DNA from 3 places in the Simplicispira sedimenti genome. Region 1 is predicted to be linked to each of the others. Evidence: predicted binding sites of a transcription regulator. Region 1 holds the regulator's gene; each other region holds the start of a gene.
The links. The regulator NrdR, encoded in region 1, represses ribonucleotide reductase genes. The targets are predictions, from matches to a motif close to CACNANATNTNGTG.

Region 1 (9,500 bases):
GAAGTAATGGCGCCCAAACGTCCCGTGAGGCCACTGAGCTGTGCTGAATACTGGGGTCGCACGAAATGGTCCGTGAAATGCACCCGCCCCCCCGTCAGGCTGATGGGCCCGAAGCGAATTTGCGGCGCCTGGGGCGCTTGCTCCGCTGCGGCAGCGGTAGTGTTCTCTGGCGCGTTGGTCGCCGGGCCCATCAGGTCCTGCAGGTTCAGGCGACCGTCGGACTGCACAACGATGCGGGCAAAGAAATCGCTCAGTGCCGATTCGCGGACCGACAAGGTCAGCGGTCCACCCGCTGGCTGTGCGGCGTCGATGCCTCGCATTCCCAGCGACCGCCATTGCAAGACGTCCCCATCCTCCTGCGTTTGCAGCAGGAGTGTTTCCTGCCCTTCATCGGCCTCCGAGGGGGCCACAGAAGCCAGGCGTACGCGCACATCGTCCAAGGCCGCATCCCCTTGCACCGCCCATTGCAGGCCGGGTTCGGTCTGCCGCACCTGCACCTGCCCCACAAAGCTGGCATCCGCCCTGCCCACTCGCGCGCGCAGCCCACCTTGAACATACGGTGCCATCGCGTGCAAGGGAAGATGCCGCGCTGCCACCCGCCCCTGCACCTGCAAAGGCATGACGCCCAGGCCGCCTTCGTACTCCAGTCGCCCGGGATCGGCCTGGCCGGCGCCCAGCCGGGCCGACAAGGTCAGGGCGGCGGGCCGTGCGCCAGGCGCTGCAGGCGCAAAGTCCTGCAGCCTCACCCGCACATCCGTAGCCGCCAGCGATACGCGCTGGCCGAGGGCAGCATCGTTCAACAAGACAACGCCGCCATCGAGTTCCATGCGGCCCAGCACCAGCGACCAGGGCTTCACCGCTGGGGCGGCAGCGGACTCAGGCGGAGGTGCGGTCTGCGCCGCGCGCAGCCAGCGATCCACCATCCATTGCCCACGCGCATCCCGCTCTACCCGCACACGCGGCTGGGCCAGCGCCATCCGCCCGATCTGCACCGCATGGCGTGCACCATCGACACGCATATCCTCGACCTCCAGGCGCTGGAGGTCTGCCAGGGTGCGCCGATCGCGCAGCACGCTGCGCATGGCCTCGACCTCGGAACAGTCTGCCGCGACTACGCAGGACAATCTGGCCCCATCCAGCCCCAATCGGGCCACCTGGGCCACCCAGGCGCCCCCGTTCCAGGCCAGCCCGGCATCGGTTTCAACCACCCCCGAGAGCCTGGGCGTGAACCAGGCACTCAAGTACGGGGCGCCCCACTCCAGTGGCAGGCTGCGTACCGAGAGCGCGGTACGCCCCTCCTGCGGCGTACCCGCACCCGCAAAAGCCAGGGTGGCCGGCACAACGGCCTGGGCCGTGCCTTGCTTGCCTTCGCCATCCAGCGGGGCCATCGCCATGCTGCCGGCCCATTGCATGGGTGCCGTGGCTGGAAAGGACAGGGCTGACGCCTGCAGCACCAGATCCTGCACTGCCAGTCTTGCGCCACCCGGGACACTGTCGTCCTCCCATCGCAGCGATCCACCCTGTGCGGCAAACCGGCCCAGGGACAGCTTCCATCCACCAGCCGCTGGCTCAGCCTGCTGCACCTTGCCTGCCGATGGCGGGGGCAAGGCCAGCGCGGTCTGAGTCCCCCAATCCCACTGACCAGCGCGATTGCGGCGCAGGTGCGCCTGGGGCGCGGTCAGCACCACGGAATCCACACGCAGCATGCGCAGCAAGGGCTGGAAATCCGCCACCTGCACCTGCAGGGCGTCCAAGGACAGCCGTTCATGCTGTTGACTGTCGTGCAAACTCAGCTTCTTCAGGCCCAGCGCCCCACTGATTTGGACCATGGGCCGGGGCTTTTGCTCAAAAGCAATGCGCAAGTCCGCATCCAAGGTGCCTGAAGCGAGGGTCAAGGGCAGGCCTGCAGGAAGATAGTTCTTGTAGGGCGCCAGATCCAGTCCGTCGAACCGCAGCACGGCGTCGGTCCGATGGCTTTCCACGAAGGGCATGGCCTGCGCCGCCGAATCGAACACACTGTTCCCGATGCGCAAGGCCAGCCTGGGCTGTACCTTGACGGCACGCTGTGCACTCAGGTTGCTCAAGAAGGGGAGCGAAAAGGTAATGTCCCGCACCTCATGGGTTTGCCCCACGGTACGGTCCTCAAAATCGACCGAGCCCCCTTGCAAGGCAATGTTGTAGAGGGCAAAGCCCTGGGGCTGAGCCCCCTCAGGCCCAGGCTGGTTCAACCTGTGCACCACATCGTCGAGATCGGTCTGCCCAGGTGCGAGCTGGGTGACACGCAGGATGGGGGCATCCACCTCCAGCGCATCGATCACCGGCGCCCTGCGCAGCAAGGACTGCATCTCCAGATCCACATGGATGCGCGCCACCTGCAATTGCGGCGCGGCACCGTCCCGACCCGCCACACTCAGATCCTGCAGGGTGATCTCCAGCGACCAGGGCAGGAACTGCAAGCGACCCATGGTCACCTGGCGCCCCAGCAGGTCGCTCAATGCCTGCTGCGCACGGGCATGAACCAGCGGCGGCACCGCCAACCAGAGCGCCAGCAAAACCAGCAACAGCGCCCCGGCGGCCATCTGGAGCCTGCGCCGCCAGGCATTCCCTTGGGAAGACGACAACAAACGGACAAATGGCAAGGTCAGGGAACGCTTCATGGGGTCCGTTGGCACGGCAAGACGATGGCGCGATTGGAGCAGACTTTGGCGCTGCCTCGGCAACCGGTTGAAACAAGAAAGCCCGGAGGAGCGGCGCCATGCGCCACCCATCCGGGCTTGACGGCTGACACAACGGTCTTTGCCATCGGTTTGCGGTACGGAGGAATGTGGTCCGTACCGCGGGGGGCAAGGGATTGCCCCCAGGGGGTTGCCTTGGAAGCTCGGCACTCTGTCTGCGCTGGCACTGCATGCACTGGCAGCGGGCTTTGCTTCGTTCGGCGATGCCTTCATCGAAGAGGCAAGCACACCTTATCAAAGAACGCGCCCCAGCACAAATCAGACCGTCAATCACGGAATGCCCATCGATTGAAATTGGATGCAGCACTCCACCCCATTCAGCACACCAGCACCTGTATCGGCCCCGCTCATAGGAGAAATCGGTCCAAATCTGTGATTTTTGACAGCTTTTTAAGAATTTATATGTCTTAAATTTCAATTTGTTAGTATTGACTAGGCATTTAATGCCCTCCTAGAATCCGCCAGCTTCTGAAACATCAGTAGTAACCCGAACCGCTGCCGACATCGGCAAAGTCAGTTCCAGGGCCCTTCCCCATATCCATGGCCCGGACTTGATGGCGTACCAATCCAGGCGAAACCTTGTGCCCATGAATGGCCTCTGGCCACCACAGCATGGCGTTCGCACCAGAAAGGAAAGCTATGACAGCGACAAACAACTTGGTCTCCGGGCTTCGTTCCTTGGCTGCCACCCTGGCACAGGGGTTTCTGCACATCACCCACAGCGGCTTTGCTCTTCTGGGCGTGGCCGTCGCCATCATCGCGATCACCTTGACCGCCCGGCCCGATTTGCGCCAGGCCGGCGAGGCGCAGTTGATGGACTGGTTGCAGGCCCGCCAAGAATCATTGGTCGTTCCGGCAGATGACTTGCAGGAACCCAGCGAACGAACCCTGGCCGTCAACCCCAAGGAGCTGCCCCAGGAGCAGGCCCGTGTGGCCTACTGGCTCAGCAAAAAATACCGCGTGGCGCCGGAGCCCTTGGGCTTGCTGGTGGCCGAGGCCTACGAGATTGGCACCCGTGCCAAGCTCGACCCGACGCTGATCCTGGCCGTGATGGCCATTGAGTCACGTTTCAACCCATTCGCCCAGAGCCCCGTCGGCGCCCAAGGACTGATGCAGGTGATGACGCGCGTGCACACCGACAAATACGAAGCCCTGGGCGGTCACCTGGCCGCCTTCGATCCGGTGACGAATCTGCGTGTGGGCGTGAAGGTATTGCAGGACTGCATCACGCGTGCCGGATCGGTCCAGGGTGGGCTGGCCTATTACGTCGGAGCCACCGACCCCCAGAACGATGGCGGCTACGCCGAAAAGGTCCTGGCCGAACACTACCGCCTGCGCCAGGTCGCATCCACGGGCCGGGCCGTGCCGCCCACACAAGCCGTGGCACCGCCCACACTGGCCACCCAGGCCCCTGCCAAGACGGCCCCGGCTGCAGCATCCCCAGCACCAGGCGCCAGCAGTCTGGGCGAGAAAGTGGCCTTGCTGTCTGCCACGGATCTGTAAGAACCTGTTTGCGATCTTTTGGGCGGCCCAACAGCGCTCCGGTTACACTCGCAAGGTACGCAACTGGCGATAGGCGCAGACCCCCACCGGGCCTGCCGCTGACGTGGAAAACTGCAGGGGCAACCTCCTGTGAACCACCGGGGAGCGTACCGCGCGGCCAGCGACCGCTGTTGCGCGTTCCGCCGTTCGCCTGGGCAGCCCTTGTTTCAAGGGACACAAGTTCATAGGACTGCCAACACCATGTACGACCGCAACATCCTCGTCGAACAAACCGACCCCGAACTCTTTGCCGCCATCCAGGCCGAAAACAAGCGCCAGGAAGAGCACATCGAACTCATCGCCAGCGAAAACTACGCCTCGCCTGCCGTCATGTGGGCCCAGGGCACGCAGCTGACCAACAAGTACGCCGAGGGCTACCCCGGCAAGCGCTACTACGGCGGCTGCGAGTATGTCGATGTGGCCGAGCAACTGGCCATCGACCGCGTGAAGAAGATCTTCGGTGCCGACGCCGCCAACGTGCAACCGCATTGCGGCGCCTCCGCCAATGAGGCCGTGTTCCTGGCCTTCCTCAAGCCCGGCGATACGATCATGGGCATGAGCCTGGCCGAAGGCGGCCACCTCACGCACGGCATGCCGCTGAACATGTCGGGCAAGTGGTTCAACGTGGTCTCCTACGGCCTCAACGCCAAGGAAGAAATCGACTACGACGCGATGGAAGCCAAGGCGCGTGAGCACAAGCCCAAGCTGATCGTGGCCGGTGCCTCGGCCTACAGCCTGCACATCGATTTCGAGCGCTTTGCCAAGGTCGCCAAGGAAATCGGCGCCATCTTCATGGTGGACATGGCCCACTACGCCGGTCTGATCGCCGCCGGTGTGTACCCCAACCCCGTGCCCCACGCCGACGTGGTGACCTCCACCACGCACAAGAGCCTGCGCGGCCCGCGCGGCGGCATCATCCTGATGAAGGCCGAGCACGAGAAGGCCATCAACAGCGCCATCTTCCCCGGCCTGCAAGGCGGCCCGCTGATGCACGTGATCGCGGCCAAGGCCGTGGCCTTCAAGGAAGCGCTCACGCCCGAGTTCAAGGCCTACCAGGAACAGGTCGTGAAGAACGCCAAGGTCGTGGCCGAGACGCTGACCCAGCGCGGCCTGCGCATCGTCAGCGGCGGCACGCAAAGCCACGTCATGCTGGTGGACCTGCGCGCCAAGGGCATCACGGGCAAGGAAGCCGAGGCCGTGCTGGGCGCCGCCCACATGACCATCAACAAGAACGCCATCCCCAACGACCCGGAAAAGCCGATGGTGACCAGCGGCGTGCGCATCGGCACCCCCGCCATGACCACGCGTGGCTTCAAGGAAGAAGAAGCCCGCGCCACGGCCCACCTGATTGCCGATGTGCTGGACAACCCGCGCGACGAAGCCAACATCGCCGCCGTGCGCGCCAAGGTCAACGCGCTGACCAGCCGCTTCCCGGTCTACCGCTGATTCGGCCGCGCGCGCCTGCACGCCCATGAAGTGCCCGTTCTGCAGCCACCACGAGACACAGGTCGTCGAGACCCGGGTGTCCGAGGACGGGGATTTCATCCGGCGCAGGCGCCGCTGCGCCACCTGCGAAAAGCGCTTTACCACCTACGAGCGGCCCGAGGTCAGCTTCCCCAGCGTGGTCAAGAAGGACGGTCGACGCACCGAATACGCACGCCCCAAGCTCATGGGCTCGTTCAGCATTGCGCTGCGCAAGCGCCCGGTGAGCACAGCACAGGTGGACTCGGCCATCGAGCGCATCGAGGAGCAACTCCTCAACCTCGGCCAGCGCGAAGTGCCCTCCAGCCGGATCGGCGAGTTGGTCATGCGCGAACTCAAGAAGCTCGACAAGGTGGCCTACATCCGCTACGCCAGTGTGTACCGCAGCTTCGAGGACATCGACGAATTCAAGACCCTGGTGGACGAAGTGCGCCAGTGATCCCGTGGCGGCAGGCACGCCCGTGCTCCTTTCATCATTTGCTACTATTTTTATAGCTACTCGCGCTTGATGGACGGGCGTTACAAGCATTTTTTATCAAAATGCTGTCGCGTACAGCACGGCGCCTCTGGCCCCGCCCCGGCACAATGGCACTGCCGTGAGAACCCGCCATCTGTTGCAGCTTGTGCTGCTATCCGCCCTGTGGGGCGCTTCCTTTCTGTTCATTCGCATCGCCAGCCCGGCGCTGGGGCCCCATGTGGCTGCGGCGCTGCGCATCGGGCTGGCCACGCTCACCCTGGTGGCCATCATGCGCGCCACACGCGAGCCCTGGCCCTGGCGCCACTGGCGTGAACTGGCAGGCCTGGGCACGCTGACCGTCGCCCTGCCCTTCCTGCTTTACGCCTATGCCGCCCTGCACCTGCCCGCGGGCTACAGCGCGCTGCTCAACACCATGGTGGTGCCCTTTGGCGTGCTGGCCTCGGCCTGGATGAAGGAGGACACGCTCTCGCTGCGCAAGTGGCTGGGCTGCGCGTGCGGTTTTGCCGGCGTGGCCTTGATCGTGCGGCTGGGGCCGGTGGAGCCCTCGCCCACGCTGCTGCTGGCGGCGCTGGCCTGCATGTCCGCAGCCGCCTGCTACGGCGTGTGCACCCCCTGGATGAAGCGCGCCACCCAGCGTATCAGCCCGCTGGCCATTGCGGCAGGCATCCACGCCGCCGCGCTGGTGCTGCTGGTGCCGGGCGCCGTGTGGGACTGGCCGCAGGCCCGGTTCACCCTGCCTGCCCTGCTGGCCGTGGCGGTGATGGGGGTGGTGACCTCCGGCCTGGCCTACTGGCTCAATTTGCGCGTGCTGAGCCAGATCTCGCCCGTAGCGGCGATGAGTTCGGCATTCATGATCCCGCTGTTCGGCGTGGCCTGGGGCAGCCTCTTCCTGGACGAGGCCCTGGGCCCAGGCATGCTGTGGGGCGGCGCGCTGGTGCTGCTGGCCACCACGCTGGTGACCGGCTTCAACCCGCTGCGCCTGCTGGCGTTCCTGCGTCCGCGCTGACCGCGCCGTCCTGCCGTCGTCAGGGGCGCGCGGCGGGAATGGGCGGCACCGCCTGCACCACGTCACCACACTGCGCACGGTGGCGCAGCGCGTGGTCCATGAGCACCAGCGCCAGCAGCGCCTCGGCGATGGGCGCGGCGCGGATGCCCACGCAGGGGTCGTGGCGGCCCTTGGTGACCACCTCGGTACTCTGGCCGTGGATGTCGATGGACTCGCGCGGGCTCAGGATGGAACTGGTGGGCTTGATGGCAATGCTCACCTCAATGTCCTGCCCGGTGCTGATGCCGCCGAGCACACCACCCGCGTTGTTGTTGGCAAAGCCCTCAGGCGTGAGCGCATCGCCGTGCGTGGTGCCGCGCTGGGCCACGCTGGCAAAACCCGCACCGATCTCCACGCCCTTGACGGCGTTCAGGCCCATCATGGCGTAAGCAATATCAGCATCGAGCTTGTCGAACAGCGGCTCGCCCAGGCCCACGGGCACACCCGTGGCCTGCACGCGGATGCGCGCGCCACAGGAGTCGTGCGCCTTGCGCAGCTGGTCCATGTAGTCCTCGTAGCGCTGCACATCGGCCACAGGGGCAAAGAAAGGGTTGTGCGGCACATGCTCCCAGCTCTCGAACGGGATGACCAGCTCGCCCAACTGCGTCATGCAGGCGCGAAACTGCGTGCCAAACTTTTCAGCCAGCCACTTCTTGGCCACGGCGCCGGCCGCGACGGTGGGCGCCGTCAGGCGCGCCGACGAGCGCCCGCCGCCGCGCGGGTCGCGCAGGCCGTACTTGTGCCAGTAGGTGTAATCGGCATGGCCGGGGCGGAAGGTGCGCAGGATGTCGCCGTAGTCCTTGCTGCGCTGGTCGGTATTGCGGATCAAGAGCCCGATCGGCGTGCCGGTGGTGCGGCCCTCGTACACACCCGAGAGGATCTCCACGGCGTCGGGCTCGTTGCGTTGCGTGACATGGCGGCTGGTGCCGGGGCGGCGGCGGTCTAGGTCAAACTGAATATCGGCCTCGGACAGCAGCATGCCGGGCGGGCAGCCATCGATCACGCAGCCAATGGCCGGGCCGTGGGATTCACCAAAGTTGGTGACGCAGAAAAGGGTGCCGAAGGTGTTGCCGCTCATGGCACCGGATTATCCCAGACGGCCACCCACTGCAATGGGAAAGAGCCACCGACGCTTGCATCGGGCGCGACTCTTGGCCAGAGCCACCGCGCAAGGGCCGCCCCGCCGCGCTGGTGGCGTCCCCCTTCCCGCATGGCGCAGCAATGCGAGAGAAGGGGGAAGGCGCCGAAGGCGACTCAGGGGGTTGTCTTCTCTTCCGGCCAATCGCGGATATAGGCCTTGAGCATCTTGTTCTCGAAGTTCTGGCTGTCCACCACGGCCTTGGCCACGTCGTAGAAGCTGATCACGCCCATGAGCATGCGCTTGTCCATCACCGGCATGTAGCGCGCGTGGCGGTCCAGCATCATGCGGCGCACCTCGTCCATGTCGGTTTCCATGGTGCAGGTGAGCGGGTGGTCGTCCATGGCAGAGCGCACAAGCATGGTGCCCACGCTGCCGTTGTGCTTGACCAGGGCCTGTATCACCTCGCGAAAGGTCAGCATGCCCACCAGATCGCCCAACTCCATGACCACGAGCGAGCCGATGTCCTTCTCGGCCATGGCCTCGGCGGCACGTGCCAGGGGTTCATCGGGGTGAACGGTAAAAAGGGTGTTGCCCTTGACGCGCAGAATGTCGCTGACTTTCATGGGGTGCTGCCTTCGTGAAGGGCGCCGCGTCACGCGGGCGCCAGAATCGCGGTACGTTGAGTGGTCAAATATAGCCCACAAATGCGCAGCCATCAGTAGGGCGTGTCATCATCCAATTGCCCCACGCCCTGGCTGCCCAGCCCTTTTCTGGAGACAAGTCCATGCCTGGTTACGCCGATCCCGGCTTTGATACCCTGGCCCTGCACGCAGGCGCCACCCCCGACCCCGCCACGGGCGCGCGCGCCGTGCCCATCCACCTGACGACCTCGTTCGTGTTCGATTCGAGCGACCACGCGGCTGCTCTGTTCAACATGGAGCGCGGCGGGCACGTCTATTCGCGCATCAGCAACCCCACCAACGCCGTGTTCGAGCAGCGCATGGCCGCGCTCGAAGGCGGCGCGGGCGCCATTGCGGTGGCCAGCGGCCAGGCAGCGCTGCACCTGGCCATCTGCACGCTGATGGGCGCGGGCTCGCACATCGTGGCCAGCACCGCGCTCTATGGCGGCTCGCAGAA
Region 2 (9,500 bases), on a different contig from region 1:
AAGAGACCCGCCTCGCCGATCAGGCGAGGGGCAGCCACTGAGGGCGTTCGGGTCGGGTCGGTGCGTGTGCACCACCCGTTTTGTCGACGGTGACGCTGGGCAGCGCGGTCGAAAGCGCACCCGGCAGACCCATAGGCAATGTCAGCATCGCGCTGCAGGTGCCGTGGCAGTGACCGCAGTCCAGGTCCATGGCGCTTGGCGCCTTGTCGCCGTTCGCGCCACCGACCTCGTCCGGGGACGAGGTCAGATCTGCACCCGCATCAACAGCCGGCCCGGCATCGCTGCCGGCGTCGGCGTGGTGCTCATGGTCATGGTCATGGTGACCAAAGTGTCCCGTGCTCGCCTGACTCTCATGCCCGCAATAAGTCGCCACCGCTGCCCAGCTGAACTGGAGCGGAAGCATGGTGAGCAGGAAAATGGCGAGGAAGCGACGCACCACCGAGAGTATAGCTGCTACAGGGTTTGTCCAGGCGCATGCAAGGCGAGCAGGTCGTGGGGTTTCACCACTTTGACTCGCGGATGCGGGCGACGTTGCGGTTCATCGCATGGCGGATGACGCGCCGGTACAGCCAGCGTTTGAGGCCGGAGAGATTGGAGCCGTGGCGCGCGTAAAAGGCATCCGGGCTGTCGAAAACACCGAAGTCGTCGGCGATGCCTTCCTTCTGGATGTAGGTGTCCTGGCCGCGCCATTCGACGCCGGGCGCCGACAGGTCGGCCGTGGCAGCACCGTAGCCGCAGAAGCGGCGGGCCTGCGGAAACCGGCGCTGCAGGCTGGCGAGGTAGGTCGCATCGAGGATGAAGCCTTCCAGCGCGATCCAGCGGCCTTCGAGGCTGACCTCGACCCAGCTGTGGATGATGCGTTGCGGGGCCAGCCAGTAGGCCAGTCCCGTGATTGCACCCTTCTGCAAGGTCTTGTCGATGGTGAAACCGTGGAAGCGGCAGGGGATGCCCACCGCGCGAAGCAAGGTCATCAGCAGCGTGCTTTTGGTGTTGCACTGGCCGATGCCGTCGGCCAGCACGCTGGATGCCGGCAGCTCGTCGCCCTCGTTGTAGCCGAAGGCGACCTCGTTGCGGACGAATTCGTAGGCGGCACCGATGCGGTCGTAGGGGCGCAGGGCGCGCCAGCCACGGGCGGCGACGAGCGCCTCGATGTCGGGGTGGTGGACATCCAGCAGCGGGGTCGCGGCCAGCAGGGTGTGCATTGCGTCGGACATGGTGTCGCTCCTGTCAGGCGTGCGCCGGCACGGGGCGAAGCTCAGCCCTTGCCTGCTGAATGACCGAGCGCGCGGCGGTCAGCGCCAGCACGCCCATGACTGAGGCGACCGCAAGGTCGGGCCAGCCGCTTCCGGCACCGAAGACGCCCAGCGCGGCGGCCATCACCGCCACGTTGCCGATCGCGTCGTTGCGGCTGCACAGCCACACCGAGCGCATGTTGGCGTCGCCCTCGCGCCAGGCGTAGAGCATTGCGGCGACCGACACGTTGGCCAGCAGCGCCAGGGCGCCGATGGCGCCCATCGTCACCGGCTCGGGCACGGTGCCGGAAGCGGCCGACCATGCGGCCCGTCCGAGAACGAACATACCGAAGGCGCCCATGGTCAGGCCCTTGAAGAGCGCAGCCCGAGCCCGCCAGGTCAGCGCCATGCCGAGCACAAGCAGCGAGATGCCGTAGTTGGCCGCATCGCCGAAGAAGTCCACGGCGTCGGCCAGCAGCGACACCGATCCCGAGCTCAGGCCGCCGGCCAGTTCGACCCCGAACATGGCCAGGTTGATGATCAGCGCCGCCCACAGCACGCGCCGGTAGCGCGGGCTCTGGCTGGCCGCAGGGGTGGCGCAGCCGTGGCTGCCGCAGGAGTCGCTCATGAGGGGCTTTCGAATGTCGATGCCGGCATTTGAAACCCTGTAGCGGCTCCAGAGTCAAGCGGCTATGCTGCCGAGTGTTGGGCGCCCCCCGTCATAAACGTAGAGAGCTTCGATCCATGTTCGACTTCCTTCGCGTCACCGGACTGTTCTTCGTCACCGCTGTTGCCGAAATCGTCGGGTGCTACCTGCCCTGGTTGGTGCTCACGCAAGGTCGGCCGGTCTGGTGGCTGCTGCCGGCGGCCGTATCGCTGGCGGTGTTCGCGTGGCTGTTGACGCTGCATCCCAGTGCCGCAGGCCGAACCTACGCGGCCTACGGTGGTGTGTATGTCGTCGTGGCCCTGATCTGGCTGTGGCGCGTCGACGGTGTGGTCCCGACGCGATGGGACCTTGTCGGTGGAGGCATCTGCCTGGTCGGCATGGCGATCATTGCCCTGCAGCCCAGGGCAGCAAGCTGAGGAAAGGACACGGGCATGAAGATCGGTGAACTGGCGCTGGCGGCGCAGACCCAAGTCGAGACCATCCGCTACTACGAGCGCGAAGGCCTGCTGCCGCAGGCGCCGCGCAGCGAAGGCAACTACCGCATCTACGGGCCTGAGCATGTCGAGCGGCTGGCCTTCGTGCGCCACTGCCGGTCGCTGGACATGACGCTGGACGAGATCCGTGTGCTGCTGCGGTTCAAGGACGAACCGCAAGCGGAATGTGGGGAGGTCAACGTGCTGCTCGATGAGCACATCGGTCATGTCGCCAAGCGCATCCGCGAACTTCGGCAGCTGGAGAAGCAATTGAAAAAGCTTCGGGACCAGTGCACCGGCGTTCGTGAGGCGGCAAAGTGCGGCATCCTGAACGAACTGGTGCAGGCGTCGTCAGCGACGAGCATCAGGTCGGCAAGCCCTCATGTGTCAGGGGCCCATGGCAACCGCGGGCGTCGCGCTAACAGCTCGACGCCTGAATGACCGCTCTACTACAGCACCAACGGCTCCTGAGGGTCGAGAGGACCCGTTCACACACGTTGGAAGCCGCCATTCCCGGAAGTCTCACAAGTCTCCTCCCGCCAAGTGACCGGTTCAAGTGGTAGACCGGTCTCTTGCGGTACTGACCGATGAAATCTCTGCTGTGGCACTTTGAACATGGCACGACGCCGAAGTCGAGCGGCAGCAACCAGCCTTGAACAGTCGCTCGCACTCGCTTGCCCGAGGGCGGTTGTCGGAAACCTGCCCTCTCACCCCCGCCGCACCACAAACCCCACAAACCGCGCCCCCAGCCGCTCCACCTGCCCGGCCGTCAAGGCCCACGCGGAAGCGCCCGGCGCCCGGCATTCCTGTAGCGTCCAGTGGGCCACGCCCGCATCGGCCAGCGTGTCGGCCAGGGCGAACAGGTCGTCCACGCTGAACAGGCCCGCGTGCCAGGTGGTGCGGCACTCGTAAGCCACGCCGCTGGCGAGCAGGTGGCGCAGCGATGCAAAGGCTTTGGCGCCGCTGCCGGGGGTGCGGGTGATGGCGTCGTAGGCGTGCAGCGGGCCTTTGATGTCCAGGCCCACCCAATCGAGCAGGGACAGCAGCGCCTGCAGGCGCTCGGGGTACATGCCGCCGGTGTGCAGCGCGGTTTGAAAGCCCAGGGCGCGCACTTGCGCCAGCGCGGCGGGCAAGGCGGCTTGCAGGGTGGGTTCGCCGCCGGAGAAGACGACGCCGTCGAGCAGGCCCTGGCGGCTTTGCAAGAAGGCCAGCACCTCAGGCCAGGGCACGGTGGCGGGGGTGGTGGCGTCCAGCAGTTCGGGGTTGTGGCAGTAGCCGCAGCGCCAGGGGCAGCCCTGGCCATAGAGCACGGCGGCCAAGCGGCCGGGGAAGTCGATGGTGGTGAGCGGCGTGATGCCGCCGATGCGCAGGGGGTTGCTCACTTTTCAGCAAAGAACTGGCGCTCGTTGTGTTCGCCTTGTTTTCCGATGTTGAAGCTGGCCACCGGGCGGTGGTAGCCCATCACGCGGGTCCAGACTTCGCAGGGCTGGCGCTCGGCGTCGGTGAGTTGCACGTCGGCGGCGGTGGCCAGGGCGGTGTGTTCGGTGGTGGTGTGGTGCATGCTGATCTCCTTGGGGTGGTTGAAAATGCTATTGAGTTGATAGCTGCCTGCGCTTATCCAACAAGCGCAAGGTGCCTTTTTCGCTTGAAGTTTTATCGCCCTCAGGCAGCCAGGCGCTCGCGCTTGGCCTGCAGGCGCTCTTCGTCGCATTTCGGGCAGAACGGGTGTTCGCCCTCCAGGTAGCCGTGCGTGGGGCAGATGGAGAAGGTGGGCGTGATGGTGATGTAGGGCAGGCGAAAGCGCGTGAGTGCGCGGCGCACCAGTTCGCGGCAGGCGGCGCCGCTGGAGACGCGCTCGCCCATGTACAGGTGCAGCACGGTGCCGCCGGTGTATTTGGTTTGCAGTTCTTCCTGGCGCGCCAGGGCTTCGAAGGGGTCATCCGTCCAGCCCACGGGCAGTTGCGAGGAGTTGGTGTAGTACGGCTGGCTGGCGGTGCCTGCCTGGGCGATGGCGGGCCAGCGCTTTTTGTCTTCTTTGGCAAAACGGTAGGTGGTGCCTTCGGCGGGCGTGGCTTCCAGGTTGTAGAGATGGCCGGTTTCTTCCTGGATCTGCACGATGCGCGCGCGCACATGGTCCAGCAGGCGCACGGCAAACTGGTGGCCCTGGGGGCTGGTGATGTCGTGTGCGTCGCCGGTGAAGTTGCGCACCATTTCGTTGATGCCGTTGACGCCCAGGGTGCTGAAGTGGTTGCGCAGCGTGCCCAGGTAGCGCTTGGTGTAGGGGAACAGGCCCTGGTCCATGAGCCGCTGGATGAGCTTGCGCTTGACCTCCAGGCTTTGCTTGCCCAGCTCCAGCAGGCGGTCCAGCGCGGCGTACATGCCGGCCTCGTCGCCCGCATATTGGTAGCCCAGGCGCGCGCAGTTGATGGTGACCACGCCCACGCTGCCCGTTTGCTCGGCGCTGCCAAACAGGCCGTTGCCGCGCTTGAGCAGCTCGCGCAAATCCAGCTGCAGGCGGCAGCACATGGAGCGCACCATGTTCGGCTCCAGCTCGGAGTTCACAAAGTTCTGGAAGTACGGCAGACCGTATTTGGCCGTCATCTCGAACAGGGCGGCGGCGTTCTCGCTCTCCCACGGAAAATCTTTGGTGATGTTGTACGTGGGGATGGGGAAGGTGAACACGCGCCCCTTGGCGTCGCCCGTGGTCATGACGTCGATGTAGGCGCGGTTGATGAGGTCCATCTCGGCCTGCAGCTCGCCGTAGCAGAACGGCATTTCCACGCCACCGATCACGGGCACCTGCTCGCGCAAATCCTCGGGGCAGGTCCAGTCGAAGGTGAGGTTGGTGAACGGCGTTTGCGTGCCCCAGCGTGATGGCACGTTGAGGTTGTAGATCAGCTCCTGGATGCACTGGCGCACAGCGGCGTAGTCCATGCCGTCCTTGCGCACAAAGGGCGCCATGTAGGTGTCGAAGGATGAAAACGCCTGCGCGCCCGCCCATTCGTTCTGCAGCGTGCCCAAAAAGTTGACGATCTGCCCCACGGCGGAGCTCATGTGCTTGGGCGGGCCTGCCTCGACCTTGCCGGGCACGCCGTTGAGCCCCTCGTGCAAGAGCGTGCGCAGCGACCAGCCCGCGCAGTAGCCGCTGAGCATGTCGAGGTCGTGGATGTGGATGTCGCCATTGCGGTGCGCCTCGCCAATCTCGGGCGCATACACGTGCGAGAGCCAGTAGTTGGCCGTGACCTTGCCCGCCACGTTGAGGATGAGCCCACCGAGCGAGTAGCCCTGGTTGGCGTTGGCGTTCACGCGCCAGTCGGCGCGCGTGAGGTATTCGTTGATGGAGCTTTCCACGTCCACCAGCGTCTGCTTGTCGGCACGCAGTTGGGCGCGGCGGTCGCGGTAGGCGATGTAGGCGCGGGCGGTGTGCAGGTGGTTGGCGGCAATCAGCGTGTGCTCCACCACGTCCTGGATTTGCTCGATGCTGGGCGCCTGGCCGTGAAAGCGGTGGATCAGCACCTTGCCGACCTGAGCGGCCAGCAACTGCGCCTCGTCCGCCCCGAATTCGCCCGTGGCGGCCCCGGCGCGCTCGATGGCCGAGCGGATCTTGCGCGCGTCGAACGCGGCACGTTCGCCGCTGCGCTTGAGGACCTCGCGGGGCAAGGTGGCGGTGGTGGTGAGAGGAGTCATAGCGGCCCTTTGAACACTACATTTAGTGCGCATGATAGCCATCAAACACCATAGGTAGTTTGATCAGGCACAAACCGGGGGGCCGCAGCGTTGCGGGTAGGCGGCGGGGGCATGCAGCGGCAGAGCGCCAGGAAATTGGGGTGTTTTTAGCCTCCAGCGCCCGCAAGTAGGGCGCAAGCAGCTATCAAAAACAGAGCGCCCTAGGCTGCGCTGTGGCTGGCCTGCTGGGCGGCTTGCCGGGCAAAGGCCTCGAAGGCCTCGGGCTCCAGCGGTCGGCTGTACCAGTAGCCCTGGATTTCGCCGCAGCCCAGGTCCTGCAGCAGGCGGGCCTGCTCGGCCGTTTCCACGCCCTCGGCCAGCGTGGCCATGTGCAGGCTCTGCGCCATGCGGACGATGGCCGTCACGATGGCCTGGTCGCTGGTCTGGTCGGCCAGCTCGCGCACGAACGACTGGTCGATCTTGAGCTTGTCGATGGCGTAGCGCTTGAGGTAGCTCATGGACGAGTAGCCGGTGCCGAAATCGTCCAGCGCCACGCGCAAGCCCGCCTCGTGCAGGCGCCGCAGGGTGGTTTCGGCCTGCTCGGGGTATTTCAGGGCCACGGCCTCGGTCAGCTCCACCTCCAGGCGTTGGGGCGATACATCCAGGCGGTGCAGCACCTGCAGCAGCTCGTCCACGAACTGGGGGCGCGCAAACTGCGCGGCCGACACGTTCACGGCCACCACGATGGGCGGCAGGCCCGCCGCATCCCAGGCGCGCACCTGGCGCGCCGCGGCCTCGATCACCCAGAAGTCGATGGCCAGGATGGCACCGCTCTGCTCGGCAATCGGGATGAACTCGGCCGGCGACACCGGCCCCCATTGCGGGTGGTGCCAGCGCAGCAGAGCCTCGGCCCCCACCAGCGCGCCGCTGCCCATCGCACGCTGCGGCTGGTACACCAGGCGCAGCTCGCCACGGTGCGCCGCTTCCTTGATGCTGGCGGCAATCTCCAGCGAGCGCTGGGTGTGCGCCTGCATCTCGGGCGCAAAGAAGCGCAGGCCGTTGCGCCCGTCCTGCTTGACGCGGTACATGGCCACCTCGGCGGCCGACTCCAGGGCGCTGGTGGTCTTGGCGTCGTCGGGATAGACGGCAATGCCCACCGACGCGCTCATCGACACCGCATGGCCGTGCACCTGCAGCGTGGTCTGCAACTGCGCCAGCGCCTCCTGCGCGATCAGCGCCACGGTGGCCTGGTCGGCGCCCGGCACGATGGCGGCAAAGCTGTCGCCCGAGTAGCGGGCCAGAGCGATGTGCGGCTCCAGGCTGGCACGCAGGCGGCTGGCCAGGGCCACCAGCAGCTCGTCACCCGCTGCGTGGCCCAGGGACTCGTTGACCAGCTTGAAGTTGTCCAGATCGAACCACAGCAGCGACACGCGCCCATGGCTGGCGCCCGCCCTTTCTAGGGCCTGGGTGAGCCGCTCGTCAAACGCCTTCTTGTTGAGCAGGCCGGTCAGCGTGTCGTTGTTGGACAGCGCCTGGATGCGCTCCTGGGCTTCGCGCTGCAGGGTGATGTCTTCCTTGTGCGCGACGTAGTGCGTGGCCTCGCCAAAGGCGTTGCGGATGGGATAGAGCGAGGCGCGCTCGGTGTAGAGCTGCCCGTTCTTGCGGCGGTTGATGAATTCACCCTCCCAGGGCAGGCCACTGCGCAGCTTGGCCCACATGTCTTCGTAGGTGGAGCGCGGCGTCTGGTCCGACTGCAGGATGCGGGGGTTGCGCCCCAGCACCTCGGCAGCGCTGTAGCCGCTGCTTTCGCTGAAGGCCTGGTTCACGTAAATGATCTGGGCCTGGCTGTCGGTGATGACGACGGTGTGGGGGCTTTGGCCCAGCGCTTCGGACAGGCGGTGGATCACGGCCTCCTGGCGGCGCTGGAGGGTGTGTTTCCAGATGGCTTCGGCCAGGATCTGCAGCGCCTGCACCTCCGGGGTGCCATAGTCGGTCGCCTTGCCCGCCGCACCCAACAGCATGCGCACCTTGCCGCCCTCGACCACCGGCAGGCTGATGAGCCGCCGCAGCCCGCCCTGGCTCGGCGCCGTGCCGGTCTGCGGGGCTGGCTCCAGGCTGTTGAGCACCACGGCGCGCCGCTCGTGCAGGGCACGGGCCCACAGGCCCGCCTGTTCGGCGGCAAGCGCGCACCCCGTGGCCTCCCCCGAACAAACCGCCTGGGTGGTGGTGCGCTGGTCGTCCTGCACGAAGTGGATACCTGCCAGGGTGCTGCCCGTCAGGCTGCGGGCATGGTCGGCCCCCCGGTGCAGAAACGTGGCCTCGTCTTCCAGCACATCGTGCTGCTGCAGGTCCAACAGCGCCGCGTTCAGGTGGGCCTCGAAGCGGATGCGCTCTTCCTTTTCGACCGTGGCGGTGATGTCGCGCGCCAGCAGCAGGTAGGTGTCTGCGCGCCCTCCGGGGGCCGACTTGCGGGCCACGGCCAATTCGAAGTGGTACGGCCCATCTGGCCGGTCGAGCGTGATGCGGCTGCCACGGCTGGTGCCCTGGCGCTCGGCCTCTTCCAGCGCTGCCATACATTGGGCGGCCGCCTGCGGGGGCAGCACGGTATCGAGCCGGCGGCCAATGAGGTCGGACGGGGGTGCCACCAGTTGGCTTGAGTCCTGGACATGAACCGCCAGGTACACGCCCTGACGGTCCACTTCGAACAACAGGTCGGGCAGGGTGCTGAGCGTGGCACGCTGGCCCGCCTCGGAGGCCTGCAGATCCTGGTAGGGCCTTTGCACCGTTTCGACAAACAGGCCCCGGTACAGAAAGCCGTAGGCCAACACTTTGTAGAGGTGGCCCGCGATGTTGTACACATCGTTGACGTTGGCGTAGAGCGTGAAGAAGTACTCGCTCATGGCCATGGTGAACGAGGCCAGCGCCAGCCGCTCGACGCCGGATTCGCGGGCGTCGCGCAGGCGCAGCAGGAACCCGGCCCCGGCCACAACGTAAAGCGCGATCAGCGTGTACTCAAAATTCACCTTGAAGGGTGTCAGCCCCAACCCTGGCAGGAAGGTGCGTGGCACCCACTGCGGCTGCGCCAGCAGCACGTAATGCACGGCTCCCACGAGCAGCAGCACACCCAGCAAGCCCGCATAGCGCGATGGCGGCCCTGCCGCCAGGCTCCAGCGCCGGGGCCAGAAGGCGGCACAGAGCAAGGCCACAGCAGCGAACGAGCGCGCCGCCAGCCAGAAATTGATGGCTTTTTCCGGGCCGCTGGGCGTCACATAGTCCGGCATGCCCGCGTAGGACAGGCTGTGGCTCAGGTCCAGCAGGCCCACGCCCAGCAGGCCCAGGCCCAACACCAGGGCGCGGCCGTTGGCGCGGTATTTCTGCGTGACCCAGGAGATGCCGAACACCATGCCCACCATGGCGATGGCCACCACCTCCATGGCCGTGTGCAGCGGCACATAGCCGGCC
Region 3 (9,500 bases), on a different contig from region 1:
GCTGCGCCGTGTGCTCTTGCCAGCGCATTGGAACGCACCGCAGGAATTGGCGGCCCATGGTGAATGGAGTGTTTCGCGCACCCTGGTGCTCAGCGCCACAGGGGTCCGCATCACAGGCTACCGGGTGGTGGCTTTTTATCCCTGATTTCCAGGTCGCCACTGGGGTGGCGCAAACAACGAAAGAGACTATGGCTGTTCTGATTTGTGGCTCGCTGGCCTTTGACACCATCATGGGCTTTGAGGGGCGGTTTGCCGAACAGATCCTGCCCGACCAGTTGCACATCCTCAATGTGTCGTTCCTGGTGCCTGCGCTGCGCCGCGATTTCGGGGGCTGTGCGGGGAACATCGCCTACAGCCTGCGCTTGCTGGGCGGAGAGGCGGTGCCCATGGCCATGCTGGGCAGCGACGGCGAGTCCTACCTGCAGCGCTTGCAGGCGCTGGGCATCACCACCCGTTGCGTGGGGCAGGTGCAGGACACCTACACCGCCCAGGCCATGATCATGACCGACCGTGACAACAACCAGATCACGGCCTTTCATCCTGGCGCCATGATGCAGGCCCACACACAAACCATCGGCGCCGGGAACGCGCAGGGCATTCGCCTCGGGATCATTGCGCCCGACGGGCGTGACGCCATGCTGCAGCACGCGCAGCAGATGCATGCGGCCGGCATTCCATTCGTGTTCGATCCGGGACAGGGGCTGCCCATGTTCTCTGGGGACGAGCTGCTGCGCTTCGTGGAGCAGGCCACTTGGGTCACTGTCAATGATTACGAGGGCAAGATGCTGTGTGAGCGCACCGGCCTGGATCTGGCCGGCTTGTCTCGCAAGGTGCAGGGCTTGGTTGTGACCCTGGGCGGCAAGGGCTGTGAGGTCTGGGAGCGGGGGCAATGCACCCTGGTTGCTCCCGTGGCTCCTGCGGCTGTGGTGGATCCCACGGGTTGTGGCGATGCATGGCGAGGCGCCCTGTTGTTTGGACTGGAGCGTGGCTGGCCCTTGGCGCGCTGCGCCGAGCTGGGCAATCGGATGGGGGCGCTCAAGATTGCCGCCCGCGGGCCGCAAAACTACGTGCTGGACTTTGATCCAGCGATTGTGGCCGCCTGATTTGCCATAAAAAAACCCGGTGCTGGGCACCGGGTTGGAGACAGGGCCAGGGGCCCTGAATCTCAGGGCTTTGCGCCCGTAGGGAAGGGCCAGGCCGCCTGGGGATTGAGCGTGGTCTGTGCGGCAGGGGCTGCAGGCTTTTCTGCAGCGGCCTTCTTGGCGGGTGCGGCTTTCTTCGCAGGGGCTGCGGCCTTCTTTGCAGGAGCTGCGGCCTTCTTTGCAGGAGCAGCGGCCTTCTTGGCGTGTGCAGCCTTCTTCGCAGGAGCAGCGGCTTTCTTCGCAGGAGCAGCGGCCTTCTTGGCGGGTGCAGCGGCCTTCTTTGCAGGAGCAGCAGCCTTCTTCGCAGGAGCGGCAGCCTTCTTCGCAGGAGCAGCGGCCTTCTTCGCAGGAGCGGCAGCCTTCTTCGCAGGAGCAGCGGCCTTCTTCGCAGGAGCAGCGGCCTTCTTCGCAGGAGCAGCAGCCTTCTTCGCAGGAGCGGCAGCTTTCTTGGCGGGAGCAGCGGCCTTCTTCGCAGGAGGGGCAGCCTTCTTGGCGGGTGCAGCGGCCTTCTTCGCAGGAGCAGCGGCCTTCTTGGCGGGTGCAGCGGCCTTCTTCGCTGGGGCAGCAGCCTTCTTGGCCGGTGCAGCTTTCTTCGCAGGGGCGGCGGCCTTCTTGGCGGCCGGTTTCTTCGCAGTTGCCATCATTTTCTCCTTGGGTCATTGGATTGAGAGCACTTCAGGTCTGCGCAAGACCCGAAGCGATCCATGGCGTTGGGGACCCTCCCATCTCCATGAATGCAGTAACGCTCCGCAGTACGGCCTGGGGTGGGCCGTGGTGTGCGGGGCGTGGTGTGTTGTGGCATGGCGCTGTGTCAATCCCAGGAGAGTGCGCCGCCCGATTGGTACTCGATCACGCGGGTTTCGAAGAAGTTGCGTTCCTTCTTCAGGTCGATCATTTCGCTCATCCACGGGAACGGGTTTTCCTCGTGGGGGAAGAGTGCCTCCAGTCCGATCTGCTGGGCACGGCGATTGGCGATGTAACGCAGGTAGCCTTTGAACATCGATGCGTTCATGCCGAGCACGCCCCGGGGCATGGTGTCCTCGGCGTATCGGTATTCCAGATCGACGGCCTGCGCGAACAAGGCCTTGATCTCTTCCTTGAAATGCGCTGTCCACAGGTGTGGGTTCTCCAGCTTGATCTGGTTGATCAGATCGATGCCGAAGTTGCAGTGCATGGACTCGTCGCGCAGGATGTATTGGTACTGCTCGGCGGCCCCGGTCATCTTGTTCTGACGGCCCAGGGCGAGGATCTGGGTGAAGCCGACGTAGAAGAACAGCCCTTCCATCAGGCAGGCAAAGACGATCAGGCTCTTGAGCAGCTTCTGGTCGTTGTCGGGTGTGCCGGTGTGGAAGGCCGGGTCCATGATGGTGTCGATGAACGGCACCAGGAATTCGTCCTTGTCGCGGATGGACGGGACCTCATGGTAGGCATTGAAGATCTCGCCCTCGTCCAGCCCCAGAGACTCGACGATGTACTGATAGGCATGCGTGTGGATGGCTTCTTCGAAGGCCTGGCGCAACAGGAACTGGCGGCACTCCGGAGCTGTGATGTGGCGGTAGGTGCCGAGCACGATGTTGTTGGCCGCCAGCGAGTCTGCTGTGACGAAGAAACCGAGGTTGCGCTTGACGATGCGCCGCTCATCTTCGGTCAGGCCCTGGGGGTTCTTCCACAGCGCGATATCGCGCGACATGTTGACCTCTTGCGGCATCCAGTGATTGGCGCAAGTGGCGAGGTACTTCTCCCAGGCCCACTGGTACTTGAAGGGCACCAACTGGTTGACATCGGTCTTGCCGTTGATGATGCGCTTGTCGGCGGCCTGGATGCGGTGTGTGCCCGATGCTCTGGATTCGGGAGCGGTGCGGGCAGGGGCCACGGTGCTTGCAGCGGTGCGGTCGGTTTGTGCTGCAGTGGCGGATGGAGGCGGTGGCGTGTCCACCACGCGGTGTTGTTGCAGACCAGCGTATGCGGTTTTTGCCAATGCGGAGGTGACTTCTTCGTCCCAGGTCAACATGGTTTTTCCAGTGCGTGAATTATGGAAGCAGCGCTGCAAAAAGAAAAGCACGCTTGCGTTGCGCTGCGCGGATTTGTTGCGTCAAAACACACGCAAGGCGATGCAGAGATCGCGTCTTGCGTGTGTGCGATCACTGACAGGCTTCGCAGGAGGGATCGTCGATGGCGCACATGCGCACATCACTGGCAGGCAGGTCGCCATGGCCCGTGCTCGTGGAAGATGCACTGGCCGTCAGGGCCTGCGCATCCATATCGGTGGAGACGGCGTTGAGCTGTCGCTTGTTCACGGTGCTCATCTCCACATGGCTGGCACTCTGCGTGCGCAGGTAGTAGGTGGTCTTGAGCCCACGCAGCCACGCCAGTCGGTACAGCGCATCGAGCTTCTTGCCGGAGGCGCCGGCCATGTAGATGTTCAGGCTCTGAGCCTGATCGATCCATTTCTGGCGCCGCGCGGCGGCTTCCACCAACCAGCTTGGATCGATCTCGAAGGCCGTTGCATAGAGCCCCTTGATCTCCTGCGGAACGCGGTCGATCGGCAGCAAGGAACCATTGAAATGCTTGAGGTCCATGAGCATCACCTCGTCCCACAAACCCAGTGCCTTGAGCTCGCTCACCAGCGCTTGGTTGACCACGGTGAACTCGCCCGACAGGTTGGATTTCACCGACAGGTTGCCGAAGCAGGGTTCGATGGACGCATCCACGCCCACGATGTTGGAGATGGTGGCGGTCGGTGCAATCGCCACACAGTTGGAGTTGCGCATGCCGTCATGCCTGATCTTTTGGCGCAGTGCATCCCAGTTCAGTGTGGTGCTGCGGTCCACTTCCACATGGCCGCCACGTTCGCGTGCGAGCAGGTCGATGCTGTCGAGCGGGAGGATCCCCTGGTCCCACAGGGAGCCTTGGTAGCTGGAATAGCGCCCGCGCTCTGCTGCCAGGTCGGATGATGCCCAGTAGGCGTAGTAGCACAGCGCCTCCGTGGAATGGTCTGCGAAAACCACCGCCGCCTCGCTGGCGTAGGGGATGCGCAGTGCGTACAGCGCATCCTGAAACCCCATCAGGCCCAGCCCCACCGGGCGGTGGCGCAGGTTGGCATCGCGTGCTTTCTTCACGGCGTAGTAGTTGATGTCGATCACGTTGTCGAGCATGCGCATGGCCGTGCCCACCGTGCGCCGCAGCTTGTCATGGTCTATGCCGCCGTCCTTGATGTGGCGTGCCAGGTTGATGGAGCCCAGGTTGCACACAGCGGTTTCTTGGTCGCTGGTGTTGAGGGTGATTTCCGTGCACAGGTTGGACGAGTGCACCACCCCTGCGTGTTGCTGAGGCGAGCGCACGTTGCAGGCGTCCTTGAATGTGATCCATGGATGGCCTGTTTCGAACAGCATGGTCAGCATCTTGCGCCACAGGTCCGTGGCCTGCACGGTCTTGGTGGGGTGAATGTCGCCGCGCTGCGCCTTGTCTTCGTAGGCCAGATAGGCCGCCTCAAAATCGGTGCCATAGCGCTCGTGCAGGTCGGGCACGTCGGCAGGCGAAAACAGGGTCCAGGGGCCGTTTTCCAGCACACGTTTCATGAACAGATCCGGAATCCAGTGGGCCGTGTTCATGTCGTGCGTGCGGCGCCTGTCATCGCCCGTGTTTTTGCGCAGCTCCAGGAACTCTTCGATGTCCAGGTGCCAGGTCTCCAGGTAGGCGCACACCGCGCCCTTGCGTTTGCCGCCTTGGTTCACGGCCACGGCGGTGTCGTTGACGACCTTGAGGAAAGGCACCACGCCCTGGGACTGGCCGTTGGTTCCCTGGATATGGCTGCCCAGTGCGCGCACGCGCGTCCAGTCGTTGCCCAGACCACCTGCGTACTTGGACAGCAGGGCGTTCTCCTTGAGCGATTCGTAGATGCCGTCGAGCGTGTCGGGTACGGTGGTGAGATAGCAGCTCGACAGTTGCGAGCGCGGCGTACCGCTGTTGAACAGCGTGGGCGTGCTCGACATGAAGTCAAACGACGACAGCAGCTCATAGAACTCGATGGCGCGGGCCTCGCGGTCGATCTCGTTCAGTGCCAGTCCCATGGCCACGCGCATGAAGAAGGCCTGGGGCAGTTCAAAGCGCCGTTGCTGTACGTGCAGAAAGTAGCGGTCGTACAGGGTTTGCAGCCCCAGGTAGTCGAACTGCAGGTCGCGCGAGGGCACCAGTGCGGCCCCCAGGCGCTGCACATCGAACTGCAGCAGCCTTTCGTCCAACAGGCGGTGCTCTACACCCTTGCGCAGACCCTCGACAAACTGCTCGCCATAGTGGGGGGTGAGCTCGGCATGTGTTTGCTCATGTCCCAGAACTTCCCGGACGATGGAGTGCAGCAGCAGGCGTGCTGTCGCATAGGTGTAGCCGGGCTCCTTCTCGATCAGGGTGCGTGCGGCCAGGATGGCGGCCTTGTGCACGTCCTGCACGGCAATGCCGTCGTACAGATTGCGCAGCGTTTCCTGCACGATGGGCGCGGCCTGCACCGTCGCATCCAGGCCGGTACATGCCGACTCCACCAGCGCTCGCAGGCTGTGCACGTCCAGCGCGCGCCTTTGGGAGCCATCGGTCACATGCAGCACCGGCGTGGCGTCCTGAGGGGGCTGTGCCGTTCGCTGCCGCTCCTGTGCCCGTTGCTCGCGGTACAGCACATAGGCACGCGCCACTTCGTGGTGGCCGCCGCGCATCAGTCCCAGTTCCACCTGGTCCTGCACGTCCTCGATGTGGAAGGTGCCGCCATGGGGGCGCGAGCGCAGCAGGGCGCGGACCACGGTGTGGGTCAATGCCTCCACCGCATCACGCACACTGGCCGATACGGCGCCTTGGGTACCGTGCACTGCCAGGAAGGCTTTCATCATGGCCACAGCGATCTTGGGAGGCTCGAAAGGAACCACCGCACCATTGCGGCGAATGATCTGGTAGTGGGCCAGGCTCGACGTCCCGGGAACGGGTGGGGGCAAGGCGTGGGATGGCGGGGTCGCCATGGGCAGCGTGTGGGGTGCTGGTGCGGGGCTGGGCTGGGTGGTGGGCACGGTGTCCTCCAAAGGGTGGTCGAAACACGGACAAAGGGCAGCGCTGCTTGCGCTGCATGGTGTTTTGATAGCAGTCAATCAAACACCATAGGTAATGTTTTATTTGAAACAAAACACTATATGTAGTGTATCGGCGATCCGAAAAACGTGCAGCACCGTGCCTGGCTTGCCGGTGGCAGGCCAGGGGTCAAGGGGTGGGGGAGGTTACGGACTAAGCGTGGTGGCCGGGAAGCGTTCGGGCGCCCAGCCGAGCAGGCCTTGCAGGCGGGGCCAGTCAAAACCAGCGCCCGGGTCGGCCTTGCGGCCTGGGGCGATGTGCTCGTGGCCCGCCACATGGGCAATGGGGTAGCGCAGTGCCAGGTCCTTGCAAAGCTGCGCCAGGGCTGTGTACTGTGCAGGCTCGAAGTGCAGGCCTTCCAGGCCTTCGAGCTCAATGCCGACCGAGTCGTCGTTGCACTCCATACGGCCTCGGTAGCTGGAGCGCCCGGCGTGCCAGGCGCGCTGGTCGCAATCCACAAACTGCCACAGTGCGCCTTTACGGGTGATAAAGAAATGGGCCGATACCTGCAGGCCTCGGATGCCTTGGAAGTAGGGGTGCGCATCCCAGTCCAGGCGGCCCACGAACAGGTCGTGCACGGCGCGCCCGCCATACTCACCGGGCGGCAGGCTGATGGAATGCACCACAATCAGATCGATCAGGGCGCCCTCGGGCCGTGGGCCGCAATGGGGCGAAGACAGGGCCTTGGCGCCAGTGTGCCAGCCACCCTGCCAGGGCTGCGTATTGGGCTCAGTGCTCGCTGTCGGCATGCAGATCGTCCTGCGGGCCCTGGATGTTCAACCGTGCAATGCGGTAGCGGATCTGGCGCAGGCTGATGCCCAACTGGGCCGCAGTGGCCGTGCGGTTGAAATGGTTGGCGTGCAGTGCGCGCACCAGGATGTCCCGTTCCTGCTGGTCCAGCCAGGCCTGCAAGTCCTTGGGTAAGGGAAGGGCATGGGCAGCGTCGCTGCCGTTGGGTGCAGAGACTGCGGCCGCCGTGCTGTGGGGCGTGGATGCAGCAGAGGCCACTGCGTCTGCCGGGGCACTGGTGCAAGTGAAGGGCTCGACATGCAGTTCGTCACCTTCGCTCAGGGCCACCGCACGGTGCAGCAGGTTTTCCAGTTCACGCACGTTGCCTGGCAACGGGTAGCTGGCAATGGCGTCCAAGGCGGTGGATGTCAGCCTGGCCACAGGGCTGTGGGATTCGCGCGCAATGCGCTCCAACAGGGCCTGGCACAGCGCGGGCAGGTCTTCCTTGCGCTCGCGCAGCGGGGGAATGAAGATTTCGATGACGTTGAGCCGATAGTACAAGTCCTGCCGGAAACGCCCGGCCTGCACGGCGGCTGCCAGGTCGTGGTGCGTGGCGCTGAGGATGCGCACGTCCACCGTCTCCTCTTGTGTGGAGCCCAGCGGCCGCACGCTGCGCTCCTGGATGGCGCGCAGCAGCTTGGATTGCATGGACAGCGGCAGGTCGCCAATCTCGTCCAGGAACAGGGTGCCGCCCTGCGCTGCCTGGAAGTAGCCCACACGGTCGGCGGTTGCGCCAGTGTATGAACCCTTGCGGGCGCCAAAGAACTCGGCTTCCAGCAAATTTTCCGGAATGGCGCCGCAATTGACGGCCACCAGTGGCCCTGCAGCGCGTTGGCTGCTGGCGTGCAGGGCGCGCGCCACCAGCTCCTTGCCGGTGCCGGATTCGCCGCGGATGAGCACGGGGGCCATGCCACGGGCCACCTTGGCCACGCGTTGTTTGACGGTGCGCATGGCCTCGGATTCGCCTACCAGGCGGTCCAATGCCGGATTGCTGCCGGCAGCACACGCAAGGGCCTCGCTGCGTGCCACGGTCGCTCGCTGGCTGCGCGGTGCGGGCACGCCCTCGCCCCCCTGCACGGCAGAGGCCACGACGGAGCGGAACTGCTTCAGATCGACCGGCTTGGTGAGGTAGTCGAACGCGCCCGAGCGCAATGCCTCGACAGCGTTCTCTGCCGAGCCATAGGCTGTCATCACCACGCAGCGCTCAGGGCGCTGCTGGTCGCGCAAGGCGTGCAGCAGCTCCATGCCAAAACCGTCGGGCAGGCGCATGTCCGTGATGACCACGTCAAAGCGCTGGGTCTGCAGTTGCTCGTGGGCTTCCTGCAGCGTGGCTGCCGTGCTCACGTGGTAGCCCTCGCGCAGCAGGGTCAGCTCGTAGAGCGTGCGCAGGTCGGGCTCGTCATCGACCACAAGAATGGATGCGGCAGGGGCGTTCATGGGAATCAAACAACAACGGTGTCAAACAGCGACGCAGGCTCCTTCAGCCGCCCGGTCTTGCGGAAGCTTACCGTGAAGGCATTGCCCTGCATATCGCCACGCTGGGTGGTGCGCCCTGTCCGCTGGTAATCGATGGTGGCGCCATGGCGCTCGCACAGCTCTCTGCAGATGTACAGGCCCAGCCCGCTGGAGCGGCTCTCGGACGAGAAGAAGGGTTCGAACAGGTGGCGCTCGATCGACTGGTCCAGTGGCGCGCCATCGCTCCAGACCTGCACGCTGGCGCGGCCAGAGGCCGTCACGCGGGTGGACAATTGCAGGGAGTCTTCCTCGGGGCCCATGTAGCGCAGCGCGTTGTCCAGCAGGTTGAACAGCACGCGCCGCAGGTGCTCGGGATCGAACTCCACATGGATGTCTTGCGCACCCAGATGGAGTTGACCGCGCCGTCGCGCGGGGTCCTGGTCGCGCCAGTCATGCCAGACCTGCGCTACGGTGCCGTCCAGCGCAATGGTGGATGAGTTTGCGTGGCTGATCTGGTGCTTGACGCGTGCGATGTCCAGAATCTCCTCGGCAATGCGCGCCAGTCGGTCGGCGTTTTGCTGCACCATCTGGGTCAGGCGCTGATGCGTCGGATCTTTGAGGTCTTCCTCCAGGAGGGCGGTGGCCTGCACGATGGCGGCCAGCGGGTTGCGGATTTCATGGGCCACGGCAGCCGACATGCGCCCCATGGCGGCCAGCTTCTCGGTGCGCAGGCGGGCCTGCATCTCCCGCAGGTCGTGCAGAAACACCACGCACAGGCGCTCTTCTTCGGCGGTGGGGTGTTCCTGGTCGCTCGATGTCAGCCAGGTCTGCGCGTGCAGGCCCACGGGGCTCTGGCCCTCGGCCAGCAGGTTGACGTCGGCCACTTGCGATTGTCCCTGGCGGAAGCACCTGCGCGCCAGCAGCATCAGGGGGTGCCAGTAGCGGTTCTCCAGGAGGCTGAACGGCGGTTGCATATGGGCGGCACAGCCGAGAAGTGCCAGTGCGGCC

Region 2: the regulator NrdR is predicted to act here: its motif matches at 6,074-6,087, upstream of MJ602_RS01975 (ribonucleoside triphosphate reductase).
Region 3: the regulator NrdR is predicted to act here: its motif matches at 6,305-6,318, upstream of MJ602_RS03575 (ribonucleoside-diphosphate reductase subunit alpha).

What each region holds. Positions count from the first base shown of each region.
Region 1 is NZ_JAKVIJ010000012.1:39,423-48,922, reverse strand. Features, by position in the region: gene MJ602_RS13355 (DUF748 domain-containing protein) at 1-2,657, opposite strand, end outside; gene MJ602_RS13350 (lytic transglycosylase domain-containing protein) at 3,375-4,238, shown strand; ZMP/ZTP riboswitch at 4,288-4,441, shown strand; gene glyA (serine hydroxymethyltransferase) at 4,479-5,723, shown strand; gene nrdR (transcriptional regulator NrdR) at 5,749-6,198, shown strand; gene MJ602_RS13335 (DMT family transporter) at 6,356-7,243, shown strand; gene aroC (chorismate synthase) at 7,263-8,360, opposite strand; gene MJ602_RS13325 (CBS domain-containing protein) at 8,537-8,986, opposite strand; gene MJ602_RS13320 (O-acetylhomoserine aminocarboxypropyltransferase) at 9,148-9,500, shown strand, end outside.
Region 2 is NZ_JAKVIJ010000001.1:430,274-439,773, reverse strand. Features, by position in the region: gene MJ602_RS02010 (hypothetical protein) at 20-436, opposite strand; gene MJ602_RS02005 (transglutaminase-like domain-containing protein) at 501-1,214, opposite strand; gene MJ602_RS02000 (cation efflux transmembrane domain-containing protein) at 1,228-1,860, opposite strand; gene MJ602_RS01995 (YnfA family protein) at 1,977-2,315, shown strand; gene cadR (Cd(II)/Pb(II)-responsive transcriptional regulator) at 2,331-2,813, shown strand; gene MJ602_RS01985 (anaerobic ribonucleoside-triphosphate reductase activating protein) at 3,080-3,754, opposite strand; gene nrdD (anaerobic ribonucleoside-triphosphate reductase) at 3,751-3,933, opposite strand; gene MJ602_RS01975 (ribonucleoside triphosphate reductase) at 4,035-6,059, opposite strand; gene MJ602_RS01970 (bifunctional diguanylate cyclase/phosphodiesterase) at 6,260-9,500, opposite strand, start outside.
Region 3 is NZ_JAKVIJ010000002.1:224,816-234,315, forward strand. Features, by position in the region: gene MJ602_RS03555 (zinc-ribbon and DUF3426 domain-containing protein) at 1-145, shown strand, start outside; gene MJ602_RS03560 (carbohydrate kinase family protein) at 189-1,103, shown strand; gene MJ602_RS03565 (histone) at 1,166-1,783, opposite strand; gene MJ602_RS03570 (ribonucleotide-diphosphate reductase subunit beta) at 1,954-3,153, opposite strand; gene MJ602_RS03575 (ribonucleoside-diphosphate reductase subunit alpha) at 3,284-6,142, opposite strand; gene ampD (1,6-anhydro-N-acetylmuramyl-L-alanine amidase AmpD) at 6,395-6,997, opposite strand; gene MJ602_RS03585 (sigma-54-dependent transcriptional regulator) at 6,978-8,474, opposite strand; gene MJ602_RS03590 (sensor histidine kinase) at 8,480-9,500, opposite strand, start outside.